4 regions of the Bradyrhizobium dasycarpum genome follow, and region 1 is predicted to be linked to each of the others. Evidence: predicted binding sites of a transcription regulator. Region 1 holds the regulator's gene; each other region holds the start of a gene.

Region 1 (3,606 bases):
GTCAGCTAGAACTCTCGCCGCCCCATTGAACGATGTGCGAGCAGGAGTTTCGCCCGTGGCCCTGATGCCGGTTTCCGACGCCTTTGCTGCGGTGCTGGCAGGTGCAGAGCCGCTGCCTGAACAGATGGTTTCGCTCGACGAAGCCTATCACCGCGTGCTCGCGCATGACGTCGCGGCGCGGCGCACGCAGCCGCCGCAGGCGATGTCGGCGATGGACGGTTACGCCGTGCGCGCGGCCGATGCGGCAACGGTCGATTCCCGGCTGACGGTGATCGGCGAGATCGCAGCCGGCCGTCCTTTCACAAGAGCAGTTGGCGCCGGCGAAGCCGTGCGGATCTTCACCGGCGGCGTCATCCCCGATGGAGCGGACGCGGTCGTGATCCAGGAGGACACTGTCGCGGACGGCAACAGCGTCACCATCAAGGAAGCCGCGATCGCCGGACGGCACGTCCGCCCGGCCGGGGTCGATTTCCGCGAGGGTGACGTGCTCCTGCGCAAGGGAACCCGCCTGACGGAGCGCGATCTCGCGCTTGCCGCGGCGATGAATCACCCGCACCTCGCCGTCTGCCGCCGTCCCAAGGTTGCGATCCTCGCCACCGGCGACGAGCTGGTGAGGCCGGGCACCACGCCCGGGCACGGCCAGATCGTCTATTCCAACGGCTACGCCCTGCATGCGCTCGCCCGCAGCGAGGGCGCCGAAACCATCGACCTCGGTGTCGCCGCCGACACGCTGGAGGCCACCTCCGCCGGAATCCGCCGCGCCCGCGAGAACGGTGCTGACATCCTGGTCACGACCGGCGGCGCGTCGGTCGGCGACCATGATCTGGTCCAGCAGGCGCTGCGGGGCGAAGGCATCTCGATGGCGTTCTGGAAGATCGCGATCCGGCCCGGCAAGCCGATGATGCACGGACGGCTCGGCGCAATGCGCGTGATCGGCCTGCCCGGCAATCCCGTGTCGTCCTACGTGTGCGCGTTCCTGTTCATGGTGCCGTTGATTCGCGCCTTGTCGGGCCGTTCAGTGATTCATCATCGCCGCGAGCGCGCCGTGCTGGGCAAGGATCTCGGCGCCAACGACCAGCGCGAGGATTACCTGCGCGCGCGCCTGGAACTGCGCGACGACGGTGCGCAAGTCGCCGTTCCCGTCAGCCATCAGGATTCCTCTCTGCTTGCGAATCTTGCTGCGGCACAGGTACTTCTCGTGCGCGCACCGTTCGCGCCGAAGGCCGAGGCCGGCAGCCCCTGCGAGGTGCTGCGGCTCCCCGTCTGAGTGCACGGCCACACGCATTCCGCGAGCTCGCCGCCGTTCACGGTAAATTAAGCAGTTGCGGAACATGTATCGAACATATAGTGTCCGTTCATGATTTGTTTCGAGCATGTAGCGGCTCATCGCTGAACTCATCGTCTCGGAATCGAACGACATCAACCGGGGGACTTTGGTCGAGATGTTAACGCGCAAACAATACGAGCTTCTGAGGTTCATCAGCGAACGTTTGAAGGAAAGCGGTGTGCCGCCCTCCTTCGACGAGATGAAGGACGCGCTCGACCTGCGCTCGAAGTCGGGCATCCACCGCCTCATCACCGCGCTCGAGGAGCGCGGCTTCATCCGCCGCCTGCCCAACCGCGCACGCGCCATCGAAGTGATCAAGCTGCCGGAGCTCCAGGCTGCCGCCGGCGCCCGGCGCGGCTTCACGCCGAGCGTCATCGAGGGCAATCTCGGCAAGGTCCGCACGAGCTCCAGCCCGTCCATGGGCGAGGGCGAGCGGCCCGTTGCGGTGCCCGTGATGGGCCGTATCGCGGCCGGTACGCCAATCGAGGCGTTGCAGACCCGCAGCCACACCATCAGCGTGCCGCCCGACATGCTCGGCTCGGGCGAGCACTACGCACTCGAGGTGCGCGGCGATTCCATGGTGGAAGCCGGTATCCTCGACGGCGACATGGCGCTGATTCAGCGCAACGAGAGCGCCGATACCGGCGACATCGTGGTGGCGCTGATCGACGACGAGGAGGCCACGCTCAAGCGCTTCCGCCGCCGGGGCGCCTCGATCGCACTCGAGCCGGCCAATGCCGCTTATGAGGTGCGCATCCTGCCGCCGAACCGCGTGAAGATTCAGGGCAAGCTGATCGGGCTTTACCGCAAGTACTGACTTCCGGAACGACTCGATCCGGACGTATTGCGGCGTCTGCGTGCGCCCTTCGGTCGGCATCGCCGATCAACAATTGGAGCGGACCAATGTCCGCTCCGGCTGGATCGTCTTTCCGGTTCTGCGCAGATGATCCGGCCCCTCCTCTCCGGCGATATCCTCCCTGGGCCGGCGCGAAGCAACATCGCTTCACGGCCGTTCGAGTTGGAGAGGACAGCCGAGCGCCAGAGCGTTTGAGTGCAGCCGTCGCGGCGCATCATCATGTCCGCAACAACACGGCGGTGAATGGGCAAGTCCGCAGCGCCCGCAATATCATCGTGCAGCCGTCGCAATCGAGCGGCCGGCGCAGCGGTCCGGGCCAGTCCCAGACGCCCGCCAGAATGCGCGGGACTTGGCTTTGTTCCTACCGACTTCGGGAAAGATAATGTGATCGCCCCTCGCGAATCACAGCCGCAGATCTGCCTACAACCGAGCAGAGCGTTGCATGCTTCTACTTCGAGGCCTGTGCCTCCAAGAGAGGTGCGGGTCGCTATCTTCGCATGAGGAGCACCCGATGTGTGACTACAGCCTGCATGCCGTCGCGACGCGTCCCGCTGAGGTCGGAGAGACGATCGTCACGACAACCTTCCGCGGCACCTCGACGCGCGGCTTCGCCTCCGAAGCCGATCTCTCCGTTGCGGTCTGCCTGCTGCCGGGGACGGAGCTCGCCTTCGCCGACAACGTCCGTTACGACAACCGCTGGATCTGGACGCGCACCGTCAACTCCCGCGTCGGCAAGTTCGGCAAGATCGATCCGCACATTCCCGATCGCCATCACGACGCGATCGAATTTCCTGGACGGCAAATACGTGCTGGTGACTCAACTGGTCGAAGGCCAGCGCGCAACCGTGCTGCAACTGCCGGTGACGCAGCCGGCCGGCGAACGCGAGCACAAGCCGCAGATCATCGCCGACAGTCGGTCACCGGTCACGCGCCTGCCGATTGGCTGACGTCGTCGCCCCCGGCCGATGGTCGTGGGCCTGGAATGAAATGCCATCGCCGGCCGAGGCCGGCGAGATGGTATGGTTTGCGTCCTGCGAAATCCCGTCCGATCGACCTCCCCCGCATCGCTCCTCAATCCTCCGCCAGCAAGTCCGTCTCCGATGGCGTTGCGTCCCGGTTGCGGGGCACGGCCGTCTTCGGCGCAAGGCTGCCGTCGAAATCCCCCTCGCCGGCGCCGGCGGGCAGCCAGGGGCGGCTTGTGCCTCTCGCCCTCACCGCCCGAACCGAGAAGCCGTCACCGCTCTGCGTCAGAGCCAGCGCGCCCTGACTGGCGAGCCGCTGCCGATCGACCACCATCGCCGCGCAATCGGGCGGCGCTGGCCGCGACGTCACCACCAGCGCGGCACGGCTGCAATCGTCCGCCAGCGCGTCGATCCGCGAGGCCAGCGCGACCAGGCGTCCATCGGCGAGCGGTGTCACGCAG
Region 2 (3,606 bases), 1.6 Mb from region 1:
GTTGAACATGGAATCGACGATGTGGATGAAGGCCTCGTAGCACGAGAAGAAGCCGTGCCTGCCGGTGAGCAGATAGCCCTCGAGCCAGCCCTGGCAGAGATGCTCGCTCAGCACCTCCATGACACGGCCATCCTGCGCCAGATGCACGTCGTAGGATCTGATCGGCTCCATCCAGACGCGTTCGGTCGCCTCAAACACGGCGTCCAGCCGGTTTGACGCGGTCTCGTCCGGGCCCATGATGCGGAAGTTACGCTCCTTCGCGTTGAGGCGGATGACGTCGCGCAGGAACTTGCCGAGCTCGCGCGTCGCTTCGGCCATGACGCCGCCGGGCTGCGGCACCTCGATCGCGAAGCGGTGGAAGTCCGGCAGCTTCAGCTCCTTCTTCAGCAGCCCGCCATTGGCATGCGGGTTGGCGCCCATGCGGCGGTCGCCGCGAGGCGCGAGCGCCTGAAGCTCGGGAACGAGGGCGCCGCTCGCGTCGAACAGCTTTTCGGGCTCGTAGCTGCGCATCCAGTCTTCGAGCACTTTCAGGTGCGCCGGATTCTCGCGGCAGCCGGCGACGGGGACCTGATGCGCGCGCCAGAAGCCCTCGACCTTCTTGCCGTCGACCTCCTTAGGGCCGGTCCAGCCCTTCGGGCTGCGCAGCACGATCATCGGCCAGCGCGGCCGCTCGACGCTGCCGCGCCCGTCGCGGGCGTGCTGCTGGATCGAGCGGATGCTGGCGAGGGCGACGTCGAGCGCGTCCGCCATGGCCCGGTGCATCAATTTGGGGTCGTCACCCTCGACGAACAGCGGCTCGTGGCCGAAACCGCGAAAGAGATCGCGGATTTCCGCATCTCGCATCCGGCCCAGCACGGTCGGATTGGCGATCTTGTAGCCATTGAGGTGCAGGATCGGCAGCACCGCGCCGTCATGGGCGGGGTTCAGGAACTTGTTGGAGTGCCAGGACGCAGCCAGCGGACCGGTCTCGGCCTCGCCGTCGCCGACGACGCAGGCGACGATCAAATCAGGATTGTCGAAGGCCGCGCCATAGGCGTGCACCAGCGCGTAGCCGAGTTCGCCGCCCTCGTGGATCGAGCCCGGCGTTTCCGGCGCCGCATGGCTCGGGATGCCGCCGGGAAAGGAGAACTGCCGGAACAGCTTGCGCATGCCGGCCGCATCGCGGGCGATCTCGGGATAGATCTCGCTGTAACTGCCTTCCAGATAAGTGTTGGCGACCATGCCCGGCCCGCCATGGCCGGGGCCGCAGACATAGATCACGTCGAGATCGAGCGCGAGGATCACGCGGTTGAGATGGGCGTAGATGAAGTTCAAACCCGGCGTCGTGCCCCAATGGCCGAGCAGGCGCGGCTTGATGTGCTCGGCCCGCAACGGCTCGCGCAGCAGAGGATTGTCGAGCAGATAGATTTGCCCCACGGAGAGGTAGTTTGCGGCGCGCCAATAGCGATCAAGCAGATCGAGATCGCTGCTCGCGACAGCTGATTGTTGTTGATTTGTCATATTCTTGCCGATCGTTGCCGAGCCAAGCCTCGCGATCGTCACCAACTTTGTTCCGGCGCGATCGATCCCGGGGCGACATCAAACGAGATCGTTACGACAGCCTTGTTGCGTGAGGTCAAAGGACCGCGCTCGAAATTTGGGCGATAGCTCCGCCTGGGTTGTTTTCCCATTCCTTGTTTGTGTTCTTGATTTGTTCCTATCTCGTGCTATCTTGGCTTCATGAGTCCAGCAGCATCCTCACATGCTCTCAAGCACCCGCCGGTCAAGGCGCCCTCCGAGCCGGCGGGTGCGGACTCTGATTTTCCGGAACTCGGCGTCGCCATCGACCGCGCCCGCCGGCGAGGGCGGGGGGCGCAGTCCAATGCCAGCGGCCGCTACGAGGCCGAGGCGCGCGTCGCTTTCGACGACGGCTGGCAGAGCCTGGAAGAGCTGCCGCCGTTCAAGACCACGGTCGCAATCGACACGTCGCGCAAGGTGATCACCCGTAACGACTCACCCGACATCGGCTTCGACCGCTCTATCAATCCCTATCGCGGCTGCGAGCACGGCTGTGTCTACTGCTTCGCCCGGCCGACCCACGCCTATCTCGGCCTGTCGCCGGGCCTCGATTTCGAATCGAAGCTGTTTGCGAAACCCGAGGCGCCTTCGCTGCTCGAGAAGGAGCTCGCCGCCTCCGGCTACGAGCCGCGGATGATCGCGATCGGCACCAACACCGATCCGTATCAGCCGATCGAGCGCGAGCACAAGATCATGCGCGGCATCCTCGAGGTGCTGGAACGTGCCGGCCATCCCGTCGGCATCGTCACCAAATCAGCGCTGGTATTGCGCGACATCGACATTCTCGCGCGGATGGCCAAGCGCAACCTCGCCAAGGTCGCGATATCAGTGACCTCGCTCGATCCGAAACTGGCCCGCACCATGGAGCCGCGCGCCGCGACACCGCCGAAGCGGCTGGAGGCGCTGAAGCAGCTCTCGGACGCCGGCATTCCGACCACCGTGATGGTGGCGCCGGTGATCCCCGCGCTGAACGATTGCGAGATCGAGCGCATTCTCGATGCCGCCGCCCATGCCGGCGTCAAGGAAGCCTCCTATGTGCTGCTGCGGCTGCCGCTTGAGGTGCGCGATCTCTTCCGCGAATGGCTGATGGCGAATTATCCGGACCGCTACCGCCACGTCTTCACCCTGATCCGCGACATGCGCGGCGGGCGCGATTACGATGCGAAATGGGGCGAGCGGATGAAGGGCACCGGCCCGATGGCTTGGACGATCGGCCGCCGCTTCGAGATCGCCTGCGAGCGGCTCGGGCTGAACAAGCGGCGCTCCAAGCTGACGACGGATCACTTTGCGCGGCCGAAGCGGAACGGCGACCAGCTCAGCCTGTTCTGATCGGAAACGGAAGAGGCGTCGCATGCTAGGGGAACACAACGTGCCGGTGCCGCGGCTCACGGTCATCACGCTCGGCGTCAGCGACATCCGCGCCAGCATCGCTTTCTACGACGCGCTCGGTTTCTCGCGCCGGCTGAAGGCGACCGGCGAGGCCGTCGCGTTCTACGATACCGGTGGTCCCGTGCTCGCTTTGTATGGCTGGGATCAACTCGCGGCCGACGCGGGGCTGCCAGACCAGCCGAGGCCGCAGGCCTTCCGCGGCATGACGATCGCCTGGAACTGTCGGACCCGTGAGGAGGTCGATGCGGTGATGGCCTTTGCGCTCGGCAAGGGGGCGAAGCTGGTGAAGACCGCGCACGAGACCGATTACGGCGGCTATTCCGGTTATTTTGCAGACCCCGACGGTCATCCCTGGGAGGTCGTTGTCGCGCCCGGCATCGATGTCGGCGACGACCGGCGGGTGCATCTGGCGGAGTAGATGCCTGAATAGCGGGAATTGCGAGAGGTTCCCGGTTGCGCAGGCCGGGCGCCTTGCGCACGATCCCCGCCATGATTCGGGACAAGTCCGCCACCAAGCCGGCCAAAGATGCGCCTAATAGGCCTGGGAAGAAGGCTGCTGCGAACAAGGCAGCGCCTGCCAAGCCGGCCAAGACGGCTGCGGCCCAAGCCATGGCCGCTCCCGCCGGCAAGAAAGGTATCATTGCCGTCGCTCCCCCGAGC
Region 3 (3,606 bases), 1.0 Mb from region 1:
ATGCTGCGCCGGGGCGGCCATCACTGCACATTCGGGAATATGGGTATCCTCAGGCAGGTGCACGACGACGCGTTTTCCGCCGATGCGCGCGGCGATGCGGTCGATCAGCCCGGCGAGCTCGTCATTGTCGTGGACATGGGCGTCGAGATCGCGCTGCTCCTGCACCACGATCTCGGTGCGGCTCGCCGACAGACGCACCATGTCGAAGCCGAAGCCGGGATCGAGCGGATCGGCGAGCGCATCGAGACGCTCGCGGAACAGGCGGTCGATTACTGCGCTTTTCGTCACGGGACGTCCGGTCTCGACCATGATCGCGCGCACCACGCCGTCGGTGCGGAAGAAGGCGGCCTCCAGCCGGCGCGCGCGCTTTGCCCTGCTTCTCCATCGAGGCGATCAGCGTGTCGGCCAGCCGCGACAACGTCATCGCAATCATGGTGTCGGTCGCGATCGGCTCGGCGAAACGCTTCTCGACGATGTAGTCGGGCAGCGGCTTGCGCGGGCTGATCGGCGCATCGCCCTGCCCCAGCGCATGCGCGAGCAGCGTGGAGAACCGGGCGCCGAACCGCGCCGTGATCTCGCTTCGTGTGCGCGCGGCGACGTCGCCGATGGTCTTCAGGCCGGCGCGGCGCAGGCCGGTGGTGATGGCCTCGCCCGCACCGAGCGCGGACACCGGAAATGCACGGATCGCTGCCGCCTCGCCGCCATCGGCAACGATGCTGCTAGATGCCTGCCGCGTCAGCGTACGCGCGCAGACCGACGTGCCGGCGATCGCCGCACCGACGGCAAAGCCCTGCCGGCCGAGCGCACGAACCAGCGTCGCGAGCAGCGCAGCCTCGCCGCCGAACAGATGCGCGCAGCCGGTGATGTCGAGGAACAGCCCGTGCGGGGGATCGAGCGCCACCAGCGGCGTGAAGCGGTCGCACCAATCGGCGATATCGCTGAGCGTCTTCGCATCGGCCGCGACATCGGCGTCGAACACTTTTAAGTCCGGACACATCGCCCGTGCATTGGCCAAGGGTTGGCCGATGTACAGGCCGAGGCGCTCGGCGGCCTCGTCCAGCGCATGGATCACCAGCGCATTGTTGTCCTTGATGACGACGATGCTCGGATGCGCGGATTTACCCAGCCCGGCGATCCCAAGGAACCGCTGAATCCGGTCGATGGGCAGGCGCGGCAGCCACAGGCTGAGAATACGTCGACGGCTCGCTGAACTGGCACTCATCACAATTCCATTCCATGATCCACCGGCCGCAGGGGCCATGACGATTGCGCAAGAGCTCGGCATCGAAGCGCGGCGCGCCCCAAACGCTCCACACAGGTCCCGGCGGCGAATGCGCCGCGCGCAGCATCCATCGTGTCTCCGCGGTCGACGGCAAAGGTTGCGCGGCCATGCGCAGCATCAGGCCGGTGACGCCGGAGCCTTGCGCGGCCAGCGTCAGCTTGCGGCTCGCCACCAGATCGAACTGCCTGGTCTCGCCCCAGAGCTCGAGCACGACGGCGCCCAGCGCGTCGCAGGCGAGCGCATCGGCCGAGGTGCGCAGCGCGCTCTCGACATCGGCGGCGCGGACCATCACCACGCGGCGCGGATCGAGGCCGAGCTCTTTGAGCCCGCTCATCGACAGCGCGCCGGTTTCCATTTCCGAAAAATCCTGCCGCACCCACAGCAGCGGCTTGCGTGCCGCCACGCGCCCCGCAAGTCCCATGACAAAACCCGTTGCGGCCACGCCCTGGCGCCCCTCGCAAAACACCTCGTGGATCGCCGCACGCGCGAGCCCGCCCTTCAGCGCGGCATCGATCCCGCTGTGGCCGAGCGCCACCCGATCGTGCTGATGCACGATCTCCGCCGTCTCGATGCGCTCGATCTGGCCGCGCAAGATCGCAAGCGCGCTTCCACGTGCGCCGCTCATGCTCGCCGCTCCTTCAGAGATTGATGCCGTGGTCTTCAAAAGAAGAACCAGCAGCTGGCTCATTTGTTCATGATATGTTCTAATATAAAGCTAACGGCGCGCGGAGAGTCAATCGAATTGGCGCTCCGTCGGATTCATCAGCGGAATCAACGGGATTCAGTCATGGACGTACAACGTAAGCTGGAGATCCTGGCCGATGCCGCCAAGTACGACGCGTCCTGCGCCTCCAGCGGCACCGAAAAGCGGGATTCCAGCGACGGCAAGGGCATGGGCTCGACCGCGCCCGGCATGGGCATCTGCCATTCCTATGCGCCGGACGGACGCTGCATCTCCCTGCTCAAGGTGCTGCTGACCAACGCCTGCAATTACGATTGCCTCTATTGCGTCAACCGCGCCTCCTCGAACGTGCCGCGCGCCCGCTTCACCATCGAGGAGGTGGTCAAGCTGACGCTCGACTTCTACCGGCGCAATTACATCGAGGGCCTGTTCCTCTCCTCCGGCATCATCCGCAGCCCTGACTACACCATGGAGCAAGTGGTGAGTGTCGCGCGAAAGCTGCGGGAGGAGCATCACTTCCGCGGCTACATCCATCTGAAGACCATTCCGGAAGCCGACGACGCCCTGATCGCAGAAGCCGGCAAATATGCCGACCGTCTCTCCATCAACATCGAGATGCCCCAGGAAGCCAGCATGCAGCAATTCGCGCCCGAGAAAGACGTGCGCGCGATCCGCCGCACCATGGGCCGGCTGCGGCTGAAGCTGGACGAGGCCGAGGAAGGCCGGAGCGCGAAGGCCAAGCCGCAGCGCTTCGCGCCGGCCGGCCAAAGCACGCAGATGATCGTCGGTGCCGACGGCGCCTCCGACCACACCATTCTCCACACCAGCGCCAATCTCTACGGCGCCTACCGGCTGCGGCGCGTCTATTATTCCGCCTTCAGCCCGATCCCCGACGCCAGCCGCGCCTTGCCATTGGTGCAGCCGCCGCTGCTGCGCGAGCACAGGCTCTACCAGGCCGACTGGCTGATGCGGTTCTACGGCTTCGATGTCGGCGAGATCGTCGACGACAGCGCGATGCTGCCGCTCGAGATCGATCCAAAGCTCGCCTGGGCGCTGCGCCACCGCGACCGCTTTCCGCTCGACGTCAACCGTGCCAGCCGTGAGGAGCTGCTGCGCGTGCCGGGCTTCGGCACCAAGGCGGTCGAACGCATCATCGCGGCACGGCGCACCACCACGATCCGCCTCGCCGATCTCGCGCGGCTGCATGTGCCCCGCAACAAGGCGATGCCGTTCATCGTCCTCAGCGATCACCGGCCGTCGTCACACCGTCTCGACGACGCGCGGCTGATCGAACGGTTCAAACCGAAGGCAACGCAACTGGGGTTTGGCTTCTGATGCAATACATCATTCTCGACACCGAAACCGATTTCGACGGCTGGCGCAAAGCCGCACGTCACCTCGTGCTTCGTCACGTGCAGCCGGCCGATGTCACCTGGACCGTGCAAGGCGGCGAAGCCGAGCTGTTCGCCCCGCCCGCGCCATCACCGATCCTCGAGGTGAATGACGGCACCTTCAACGTGTCGGGCAAATTCATCGAGCTCGCCAAAGCAGCGATCCTGCACCGCGATCCCGAGCGCTTTGCCATCCTCTATCGGCTGCTGTTTCGGCTGAAGGACAATCACGATCTCATCGAGGTTGCGAC
Region 4 (3,606 bases), 2.5 Mb from region 1:
CGAATTGGCGGCGCGCTCGAGCTGGCGGATCATGGCGCCGAGCTCGAGTTCCAGCAGCTCCAGGATTTCCCGTGCCGAATCAGTCTCGGCCGCGGCAGCGGGCTCGGAATGGGCCGCCGGCTGCGGCGGCGCCGGGGCGGCCGCAGGCGCAGCCTGGTCCGGTAGACGCTTCCGAAATAGTCCGAACGCCATCGGCTCTCTCTTGTCGGGGAATGGTCGGACGCTATTTTCGCAGTCCGGAATGAAATCAGGGTTAACAATGCCCGATCTCTAGGCACCCGGCCGTACCCAGGGCCACCTTTAGGGTGCTACCTTAGGAGTAGGAGATCCCTTTGATTCCGGCGGGTTGGCGGCCTATAAGGCCGCGCTTCCCACGCTCCACCTTTGGCTGACGATTTCCCAAGAGACCACGCATGGCCGGACATTCCCAATTCAAGAACATCATGCACCGCAAGGGGCGGCAGGATGCCCAGAAGTCGAAGCTGTTCGGCAAGCTGGCCCGGGAAATCACGGTCGCCGCCAAGCTCGGCACGCCCGACCCCGCCATGAACCCCCGTCTGCGCGCCGCCGTGATCGCGGCGCGCCAGGAGAACATGCCGAAGGACAATATCGAGCGCGCCATCAAGAAGGCGCTCGGCAGCGACGGCGAGAATTATGACGAGATCCGCTACGAGGGTTACGGCCCCGGCGGCGTCGCCGTCATCGTCGAAGCGCTCACCGACAACCGCAACCGCGCCGCCTCCGACATCCGCTCCTTCTTCACCAAGTCCGGCGGCAATCTCGGCGAAACCGGCTCGGTCGCCTTCATGTTCGACCGCACCGGCATCATCGAATACGACCGCAGCGTCGCCTCCGACGACGCCATGCTCGATGCCGCGATCGAGGCCGGCGCCGACGACGTCGTCTCCGGCGAAGGCGGTCACGAGATCTACGCCTCGACCGAAGGCTATCGCGACGTTGCCAAGGCGCTGGAAGCCAAGTTCGGCGAGCCGCGCAAGGCCGCGCTGATCTGGAAGCCGCAGAACACTGTCGCGGTCGACGACGAGACCGGCGAGAAGCTGCTCAAGCTGATGGATCTGCTCAACGAGCACGACGACGTCCAGAACGTCTACGCCAATTTCGAGGTCTCGGACGCGCTGATGGCGAAGATGGGCGGGTAGGCGCCTGCCTGCTAGCCTCAACCGCCGCTGTCATCGCCCGCGAAGGCGGGCGATCCAGTATTCCAGAGACGTTCGAAGGATACGGATAAGCCGCGGCGTACTGGATACCCCGCCTTCGCGGGGTATGACGGCGGAATACGGGGCAGGTGCTGTCCGACCCACTTCCCCTGTTACTTCTGTTCTGTTTCTGTTTCGCTTCCGGCGGCCAGCCGCTATCACTGGCCCATGACTGCGCTCCCGATTCGTGGCCCCGTCCGCATCATCGGCATCGACCCCGGCCTGCGCCGCACCGGCTGGGGCGTGATCGAGGCTGAGGGCAACCGGCTGATCTACGTCGCCTGCGGTTCGGTGGAGCCGCCGGACGATTTGCCGCTGGCGAGCCGCCTGCTCGCGATCCATGAAGGGCTCGCGGCCGTTCTCTCCAGCCATCAGCCGATGGAAGCGGCGGTCGAGCAGACCTTTGTCAACAAGGACGGCGTCGCCACGCTGAAACTCGGCCAGGCCCGCGGCGTCGCCATGCTGGCGCCCGCAATGTTCGGCATCCCGGTCGCCGAATATGCGCCGAACCAGGTCAAGAAGACCGTGGTCGGCGCCGGTCATGCCGACAAGCAACAGATCGCGATGATGCTGAAGATCTTGCTGCCCAAGGCCGAGCCGCCGTCGGCAGACGCCGCCGACGCGCTCGCCATCGCCATCACCCACGCCCATCACCGCCAGAGCACAGCGCTCCGGCTGAAGGTGGTGGGGATATGATGCGCGTCGCGAGGCACAGATGAGCGGCATCGGCGGTGCGCTCCCTCCCCCTTGTGGGGGAGGACTGGGGAGAGGGGTAGCCGCAGCGGTGGTGCCGCGGTCGTTGGTGAGCGGCGCATGCCGCGCTCGCGCCTTCGAGAGAATCCCCGTGTGGCACCCCCCTCCGTGACCCTCCCCCACAAGGGGGAGGGAACGGATCCGGTGTGCCGTGCGTCCTTCAAGCGATGGGTGCGCAGCGATGATCGGCAAGCTCAAGGGCCTGATCGATTCCTACGGCGAGGATTTCGTCATCCTCGACGTCGGCGGGGTCGGCTATCAGGTGCATTGCTCCTCGCGCACCTTGCAGCATCTGCCCTCGCCGGGCGAGGCCGCCGTGCTCTCGATCGAGACCTATGTCCGCGAGGACCAGATCAAACTGTTCGGCTTCCGCACCGATCAGGAGCGCGAATGGTTTCGCCTGCTCCAGACCGTGCAGGGCGTCGGCGCCAAGGTCGCGCTCGCCGTGCTCGGCACGCTGGCGCCGGCCGATCTCGCCAATGCGATTGCGCTGCGCGACAAGGCCGCGGTGGCGCGCACGCCCGGCGTCGGCCCCAAGGTCGCCGAGCGCATCGTCACCGAACTCAAAGACAAGGCGCCGGCCTTCGCCAATGTCGATCCGGCCGTCGTGCATCTCGCCGGTGCCGTCGACGACCAGCGCGCGCCGCGCCCGGTGGCGGATGCGATCTCCGCGCTGGTGAATCTCGGCTACGGCCAGCCGCAGGCGGCTGCTGCGATCGCATCGGCCTCGCGCAGCGCGGGTGAGGGCGCCGAGACGGCACAGCTCATCCGCCTCGGCCTGAAGGAGTTGGCGAAGTGAGCGCGGCAATGGTCAGTCTCGTAGGGTGGGCAAAGCGCAGCGTGCCCACCATCTTTGGAGCGATCGGAGACGTGGTGGGCACGGCGCGAAGGGCGCCTTTGCCCACCCTACGAGGAGTTCACTAGGTGAGCGACCCCAAGGCCAGCCGCATGGTCTCGCCCGAGCGCCGCAGCGACGATGTCGGCGATACTGCGCTGCGGCCGCAATCGCTGTCCGATTTCGTCGGCCAGCAGCAGGCGCGCAAGAACCTGTCGATCTTCATCGAGGCGGCGCGCAAGCGTGGCGAGGCGTTGGATCACGTGCTGTTCGTCGGTCCCCCCGGCCTCGGCAAGACCACGCTGGCGCAGATCGTCGCCAAGGAGCTCGGCGTCGGCTTCCGTGCCACCTCGGGGCCTGTCATCGCCAAGGCCGGCGATCTCGCCGCCCTCCTCACCAATCTCGAAGAGCGCGACGTGCTCTTCATCGACGAGATCCATCGCCTGAGCCCGGCGGTGGAAGAGGTGCTCTATCCCGCGATGGAGGATTTTCAGCTCGACCTCATCATCGGCGAGGGTCCGGCGGCGCGCTCGGTGAAGATCGAGCTGTCGAAGTTCACGCTCGTCGGCGCCACCACGCGCGCCGGCCTGCTCACCAATCCCCTGCGCGACCGCTTCGGCATCCCGGTGCGGCTGAATTTCTACACGATCGAGGAGTTGGAGAGCATCGTCAGCCGCGGCGCGCGCGTGCTCAATGTCGGCATGAGCGCGGACGGCGCCAACGAGATCGCGCGCCGCGCCCGCGGCACGCCGCGCATCGCCGGCCGCCTGCTGCGGCGCGTCCGCGATTTTGCTTCCGCGG

What was found. Region 1 encodes LexA, which represses DNA repair genes until DNA is damaged. Its sites were predicted from a motif close to TGTTCNNNNTGTGTTCNG; they were not measured.
Region 2: ACETMP_RS15130 (PA0069 family radical SAM protein) is a predicted target of LexA. The motif match lies at 1,681-1,698, and genes of this name have one in related genera.
Region 3: ACETMP_RS12685 (ImuA family protein) is a predicted target of LexA. The motif match lies at 1,972-1,989, and genes of this name have one in related genera.
Region 4: ruvC (crossover junction endodeoxyribonuclease RuvC) is a predicted target of LexA. The motif match lies at 1,338-1,355, and genes of this name have one in related genera.

What each region holds. Positions count from the first base shown of each region.
Region 1 covers NZ_CP169574.1:1,539,210-1,542,815, forward strand. Annotated here, with positions in the region: gene glp (gephyrin-like molybdotransferase Glp) at 56-1,267, shown strand; gene lexA (transcriptional repressor LexA) at 1,443-2,144, shown strand; partial or broken gene ACETMP_RS07825 (hypothetical protein) at 2,695-3,130, shown strand; gene ACETMP_RS07830 (ComEC/Rec2 family competence protein) at 3,255-3,606, opposite strand, start outside.
Region 2 covers NZ_CP169574.1:3,116,372-3,119,977, reverse strand. Annotated here, with positions in the region: gene ACETMP_RS15135 (phosphoketolase) at 1-1,500, opposite strand, end outside; gene ACETMP_RS15130 (PA0069 family radical SAM protein) at 1,720-2,886, shown strand; gene ACETMP_RS15125 (VOC family protein) at 2,909-3,364, shown strand; gene ACETMP_RS15120 (ribonuclease HII) at 3,436-3,606, shown strand, end outside.
Region 3 covers NZ_CP169574.1:2,584,026-2,587,631, forward strand. Annotated here, with positions in the region: partial or broken gene ACETMP_RS12680 (DNA polymerase Y family protein) at 1-1,222, opposite strand, end outside; gene ACETMP_RS12685 (ImuA family protein) at 1,119-1,907, opposite strand; gene ACETMP_RS12690 (putative DNA modification/repair radical SAM protein) at 2,070-3,299, shown strand; gene ACETMP_RS12695 (UdgX family uracil-DNA binding protein) at 3,299-3,606, shown strand, end outside.
Region 4 covers NZ_CP169574.1:5,968,982-5,972,587, forward strand. Annotated here, with positions in the region: gene ACETMP_RS28465 (methyl-accepting chemotaxis protein) at 1-192, opposite strand, end outside; gene ACETMP_RS28470 (YebC/PmpR family DNA-binding transcriptional regulator) at 414-1,160, shown strand; gene ruvC (crossover junction endodeoxyribonuclease RuvC) at 1,386-1,913, shown strand; gene ruvA (Holliday junction branch migration protein RuvA) at 2,152-2,769, shown strand; gene ruvB (Holliday junction branch migration DNA helicase RuvB) at 2,895-3,606, shown strand, end outside.